Regions from separate parts of the Bacillus sp. z14 (2026) genome, predicted to be linked through region 2. Evidence: predicted binding sites of a transcription regulator. Region 2 holds the regulator's gene; each other region holds the start of a gene.

Evidence for each region. The regulator Rex, encoded in region 2, represses fermentation and respiration genes when NADH is low (regulators of the CRP and FNR family bind a similar motif). The targets are predictions, from matches to a motif close to TTGTGAAATATTTCACAA.
Region 1: adhE (bifunctional acetaldehyde-CoA/alcohol dehydrogenase) is a predicted target of Rex. The motif match lies at 766-783, and genes of this name have one in related genera.
Region 3: AC4G3O_RS14330 (DUF1641 domain-containing protein) is a predicted target of Rex. The motif match lies at 1,293-1,310, and genes of this name have one in related genera.

Annotation. Positions count from the first base shown of each region.
Region 1 is NZ_JBZFQK010000003.1:98,043-100,317, reverse strand. It holds gene AC4G3O_RS11565 (mechanosensitive ion channel family protein) at 1-188, shown strand, start outside; gene AC4G3O_RS11560 (c-type cytochrome) at 287-592, opposite strand; gene adhE (bifunctional acetaldehyde-CoA/alcohol dehydrogenase) at 955-2,275, shown strand, end outside.
Region 2 is NZ_JBZFQK010000006.1:8,838-11,112, forward strand. It holds gene AC4G3O_RS16510 (ABC-F family ATP-binding cassette domain-containing protein) at 1-138, opposite strand, end outside; gene AC4G3O_RS16515 (redox-sensing transcriptional repressor Rex) at 778-1,437, shown strand; gene AC4G3O_RS16520 (YdiK family protein) at 1,474-1,686, opposite strand; gene AC4G3O_RS16525 (CPBP family intramembrane glutamic endopeptidase) at 1,683-2,275, opposite strand, start outside.
Region 3 is NZ_JBZFQK010000004.1:64,489-66,763, reverse strand. It holds gene AC4G3O_RS14335 (Na/Pi cotransporter family protein) at 1-1,031, shown strand, start outside; gene AC4G3O_RS14330 (DUF1641 domain-containing protein) at 1,399-1,824, shown strand; gene AC4G3O_RS14325 (NAD(P)/FAD-dependent oxidoreductase) at 1,910-2,275, shown strand, end outside.

The DNA of each region.
Region 1 (2,275 bases), on a different contig from region 2:
CTTCATTAGATAGCAGTCCGTATGGCTTACGATTTTCAATCAAAGCTACAGTAAGCGATGAGTACTATATGGAAGCAGCTCAAATGGCTAAGAAAGTTATGGCGCAGAAAATGTATGAAAATCGTATTGGTTTAGCATCGCAACAATTTGCCGTACAAGATAGACAAAAGGATTATATAGAACACTAAGAAATGCCGTTACGTAGTGGTAACGGCATTTCTTAGTGCTGTTTAATTTTCATTAAACCATAAACCATTGATTCCATATCTCTCTTTAAATCTCTATTCTACTTTTTCTCAGCAAGCCATGCAGCAACTTTCTCTGCATCCTCGCCTTTGATTATTCCTGCAGGCATTCCTTTCGCACCGTTATTGATTATATCCAGGATTTCATCCTTACTCATACTATTTCCGATATCCTCAAGCTTTGGTCCGGCATAGCCTTCTAAAGCATTGCCATGGCAGGAAGCACAGTTATTGGCATATATTTTTTCTTCTTCTGTTAGTGGTTTTTGCGATTCTTCTTTATTACCAGAAGAGCATGCAGTTAAAGAAAAAACTAAGCCTGCCAGTAAGAGGGCTTTATTGTACATAGGAATCATTCTCCCTTCAGTTCTATTTAAGAATTACTTTACTTGAGTTTATTATTTTGTCAATATAAAGACTTCTCTGTCAATCCGATAGAAGTGGATCTATGACAAAGGACTTAAATTCAAAAAATAATGACTACAGTTAGACAAATACATAAAGCAGGCATATAATAAGAATGTGAAGTATTTCACAATCTGTAAGGTGAAGGTGTTCACAAATTGTTTACAGACTGATTTTAAATAATCTGATAAAATTAAATTGTCAGATAGGATGTTCAGTAATTTTTTTCACTAATAGGGACGCATTTTATCCCTGTGGGACTATTTACGACCAATACTAGGTTTTCTATAAGGAGGAAATTGAAATGGCTGTTAAAGAAGAAAAAATAGAAGAAGTCCTTAAGGTATCTGAGATGATTGAAGAGTTAATCGAAAATGGAAAATCGGCCCTGCGTACATTTGAGACATTTGATCAAGAAAAAATCGATGAGATTGTTCATCAAATGGCAATTGCCGGTCTTGATCAACACATGCTTTTAGCTAAAATGGCGGTGGAAGAGACTGGCAGAGGGATTTACGAAGATAAATGTACTAAAAACATGTTTGCAACGGAATATATTTGGCACAGTATTAAATACGATAAAACGGTTGGTGTCATTCGTGAAGATCAACAAACAGGTGTCATGGAGATTGCAGAGCCTGTCGGAATTGTTGCAGGTGTCACACCAGTTACGAATCCTACTTCGACTACTATGTTTAAAGCTTTAATATCTATTAAGACACGTAACCCAATTATATTTGCTTTCCATCCATCAGCACAAGAATGCTCCAAGAAGGCGGCGCAAGTCCTGCATGATGCTGCCGTAGCTGCAGGTGCTCCTAAAGGATGTATTCAATGGATTGAGCACCCATCCATTGAAGCTACAAAGCAATTAATGAATCATAAAGATATCGCATTAGTGCTTGCGACAGGCGGAGCAGGAATGGTTAAATCAGCTTATTCTACAGGTAAGCCGGCACTCGGTGTAGGTCCTGGTAACGTACCTTGTTATATTGAAAAGTCAGCTAAAGTAAAACGTGCAGTCAATGATGTTATTTTATCGAAGTCTTTTGATAACGGCATGATCTGTGCCTCTGAGCAAGCTATTATTGTAGATGATCAGATCTATGAAGAAGTTAAACAAGAGTTTATAAAAAATAACTGCTATTTTGTAAATGATAAAGAATTAAAGAAACTTGAACGTCTTGTTATTGATGAACAATCATGTGCCGTTAATGCTCATATTGTTGGAAAATCTGCTAATGAGATAGCTGAAATGGCTGGAATTAAAGTACCTGAGCATACCAAAATAATAATTGCCGAAATTGATGGTGCAGGTCCACAATATCCTTTATCTCGTGAAAAATTAAGTCCGGTATTGGCGTGTATCCGTGTTAAATCTACGGAAGAGGGCTTTGGTGCATGTATGGATATGCTGAACTTAGGTGGTCTTGGACACTCGGCCGTTATTCATAGCACCAATGAACAAATCCAACGGGAATACGGAATAAAAATGAAAGCATGTCGTATTATTGTAAATTCCCCATCTGCTCAAGGAGGAATTGGTGACATCTATAATGCCTTCATTCCATCTTTAACACTTGGTTGTGGCTCTTATGGAAATAACTCAGTTTCTGAAAATGTAT
Region 2 (2,275 bases):
AAGCAGGGTGGATTTTCCTGCACCGTTTCTGCCAACAAGTGCTATACGGTCTTTCGTTTGAACTTCGAGCTTAATAGTAGATAAAATTGCTTCAGCTCCATAATATTTGGATACATTATTAACTTGTAAAATAATCATATTCTCACCTCAAGAAGTACATACCTTAAGTGTAGCCTACTCTTGATAAGCACCGCAACTTAATAGAAAATTTGTGAATACTCACACAAAAATTACCAAAAATGATAGAAATATTATAGAATAGGAATAGGAGAATAAACTTTCAGTGAATTTACGTGCTTTATTAATCAGGAAAGATCCCATATGATTGGTATCGCGGAGGTAACCTGGAAACAATCAGAACCGCTAGTCCTAGTATTTTGCTCGAATATAAAATTAACGAATCATTGATAAAAAAGCGGCGTATTATACATAGCTAAGATAGTTAGAATTATGGTAGTGAAGAAAACTTCTGATATAATTTCTATGTGGTACCCGGGCACTCCAAGGATTAGATATTGATTTTATATGGAAAAAAGCTGAAAATATGAATAGATTAATTATTCGTATAATCTTAAAAACGAAAGTAAGAAATAACAGCTGTTTCAGCAATACTTGATTAACCTTATATGTTATGTGCAAAGCAATCGAAAAATCAATGGTTATTGAAGGAAACTATTTTCATTGGAAAACCGGGGGGTAAAACCAGTCGGGATTATCAAAGGCAGTTTTGATATATGGAGTAACGATTGACAAGAAAGAATAGGGAGAAGGGAATTAATTTTGCAGGAAAATACTAAAATACCGCAGGCTACAGCCAAACGACTTCCATTATATTATCGTTTTATACAAAATCTACACGCGTCAGGAAAACTACGAGTTTCTTCCGCAGAACTAAGTGAAGCTGTTAAAGTAGATTCAGCTACTATACGAAGAGATTTCTCGTACTTTGGTGCTTTAGGTAAAAAAGGGTATGGTTACAATGTTAATTATCTATTATCCTTCTTTAGAAAAACTCTCGATCAAGATGAGATTACAAAGGTAGCTCTAATTGGAGTCGGGAATCTAGGTACAGCTTTCTTAAATTATAATTTTATGAAAAATAATAATACAAAGATTGAAATGGCGTTTGATGTTTCTCCTGATAAAGTAGGAACCCTTATAGGGGATGTTCCGCTCTATCATATGGATGAACTGGAGAAAAAACTTGAAAAGCAAGATATTAGTGTAGCTATTTTAACAGTTCCATCACAGGTTGCCCAATCTATTACAGATCGTTTAGTGGCTGCGAACATTAAGGCTATTTTAAACTTTACGCCGGCACGTCTGAATGTGCCAGACAGCATTCGTGTCCATCATATTGACCTTGCAGTCGAATTGCAATCATTAGTATATTTTCTTAAACATTATCCATCCGGAAATACGGAAGATACAGAATAAAAAATCTCGAAGGTTTTCCCTCCGAGATTTTTTTTGTTATTCTTTTGGTTTTTCACTTTTCATTTTCTTTATTTGCTTATGAATCATCACCAAGCGGATTCCTGAACCAACATCAAGTGTAGCCAGTATGATCAGGAAATAGGTAAAGAAATCCCAACCGCTGCGTGATACATTTTGAACAGCAAAAAATATAAAAATAGCACCTAAAATTAAGTAAGTCGTTGCCATATACAACGGTGAACGTCTCATAACAAACCTCCGATAAAGCTTTGAACTTTATTAAGCTCTTCCATATTTTTTAATATATCATCTTTGTAAAGTGATTGTACGATTACAACTAATGTATTCATAGTAATGTGGGCAAAAATAGGAACAAGGATTCTCTTTGTTTTAACATATAAATAAGCAAATGTGAATCCCATTGCTGTATAAAGCAGGATATGTACAAATTCCATGTGAGCAACGGCAAAGATCAGTGAACTGATTAACGCGCTCAGGAAGAAATTCAATCGCTTGTGTAATGTGCCAAAGATAATTTTCCTAAAGACAATCTCTTCTAAAAATGGCCCAAGTACAGAACTGACTACCATAACAAGCGGTACTGCCTCAATGAGACCGAGTATATTCTGTGTATTTTCAGACCCGGTAGGAATACCAATAATTCGTTCGATATTACCAGCTATAGATTGTGAAAACAAAGCAAGAAATACTCCGCCAATTGCCCAGCCGATCGAAGCTCCCACACTTGCCTGATCGCCTAAGCTTCTATTATTTTTTTCATATCTCAGTAGGACTAGAGTAATGATAGAAGCCAGAATAAAGCTTATAACAATCCAAT
Region 3 (2,275 bases), on a different contig from region 2:
AGGGATTATTTGGTGAAGGGCTTATTGACCTGCAAGGTGCCTTACCGGTACTATTCGGAGATAACATCGGAACAACTATCACTGCCCTTCTTGCATCGATTGGTGCATCAGTTGCCGCTAGACGTGCTGCTTGTGTACACATACTTTTCAATGTGTTCGGTACAATCATTTTTATGATTTTGCTCGTTCCATTTACGTCCCTTATTGGCTGGTTCCAACAAACACTTGGACTAAATCCGGAAATGACCATTGCCTTTGCACATGGAACATTCAACATTACAAACACACTGATCATGATTCCATTCATTGGTGTATATGCGTGGATTGTTACTAAACTCATTCCAGGAAAAGATACTGTTATTGAGTATAAACCAGAGCATCTGGATGAACGAATCATCGACCAATCTCCTTCTATTGCACTTGGACAGGCGAAAAAGGAAACTTTGCGAATGGGCGAGTTTGCTATTAAAGGATTGGAAGAAACGTATAACTACCTGTTAACTAATGAAACTGCTTCATTGAATACAGGTAATCAAATTGAAGAGGCTCTTAATAATTTAGATCACAAAATAACAGATTATCTTGTTAAAGTCTCCACAAGTTCACTGTCTGCTAATGAATCTGACGAACATAATATTCTAATGCATACCATCACTGATATCGAACGCATTGGCGACCATTTCGAAAATATTCTGGAATTTGCAGAGTATAAAAATACAAATAAAGCAACATTTACAGATGAGGCCACAGAAGGCATGTCTCAAATGTTCACACTAACTATAGAAGCGGTCAAAGAAGCGATGGCGGCAATAGAGAATCAAGATAAGGAAAGTGCCTATAAGGTACTCGAATTGGAACGTAAAATCGATAAGATGGAGCGCCAATTAAGAAAGCAGCATGTCATCCGTTTAAATAATGGATCCTGTTCTGCACAAGCAAGCCTTGTTTACGTTGATATTTTAAGTAATCTTGAACGCATCGGCGATCACGCTAAAAACATTGCCGAAACTATTATCGGTGAACAAGAATAAACAGAAAATAGACTCTCCTCGGAGAGTCTATTTTCTTCCCTTCATTCATTATTTCACTATTATAAAATGCCCTAAACACACTCTCTCCCCATTAACTATTTTAGATTTACACATATTTATCATCCTCAAAAATCCTCCTGTTTTCATTATTTATAAATCAAAATTACAACGGTAACTATTGATGAATGAAATATTTCACTATCAATATAGTGTAAATAGTATTCTTTTTGCTATGAAAGCGCTTTTTTCGAGCAAAAAGTTTTGTGAATTTATACACAAGGAGTATGCTTAAAGTAGAGGATTTATGGTTATATAAATATAACTAATTTAATTTTTCGCTATAACAAACAGAAATGGGGTATTTGCTATGTCAGACACAATGAAACAGCAATCAGAGACACAATCCTCTCCGGTTGCTTCACAAGAAGAATTGTTAAAACAATTATCAAAACCAGAGGTTCAGGAATCATTAGTTACACTATTAAATCAATTACCACAATTAACTGAAGTTGTAACAGCACTGAACAAATCATATGAATTCGCTCAATCCGTCGCTACTGATAAAGTATTAGTAAACGATTTTGCCAGTACAGCGAAGGAATTTGCAGAGCCTGTTACGAAAACAGCCAAACATATAGCTGTCAATGCTATGGAAGCAAAGGAAAGAGCTGAACAAAGCAAAGAAGTGATCAGTGTATTCGGTTTGATGAAAATGCTAAAAGATCCTCAAATCCAAAAGGTTCTTCGTTTTGCCAGCGCTTATCTTCAAGTAAGCAACGAACGTTCTAAATAAAAGTTCATTTATTTAAAAAGCACTTATTCTATAATTTTCGAAAAATACTGGATTTAAAAAATTACAAACAAGGGTGGAACATATCATGGCACAAGAAATTGTTATTTTAGGAGCAGGGTATGGCGGTCTTCTTTCAGCATTATCAGCACGTCAGCATTTAACTCCTGAAGAAGCTACTATTACAGTTGTTAACCAATATCCGACACATCAAATTATTACTGAACTGCATCGCTTGGCAGCAGGCAATATTAGCGAAGGCCGAATTGCTATGCCATTAGATCGTTTGTTTAAAGGAAAAGATATTAATTTAATTATCTCTAAAGTTGACTCTATATCAGCAGATGAAAGAAAGGTAACCCTTTCAAGCGGAAAAATCTTAACCTATGATAAATTAGTCGTTGGATTAGGCAGCCAAACTGCTTATTTTGGCATTCCTGGTCTTGAAGAAAAT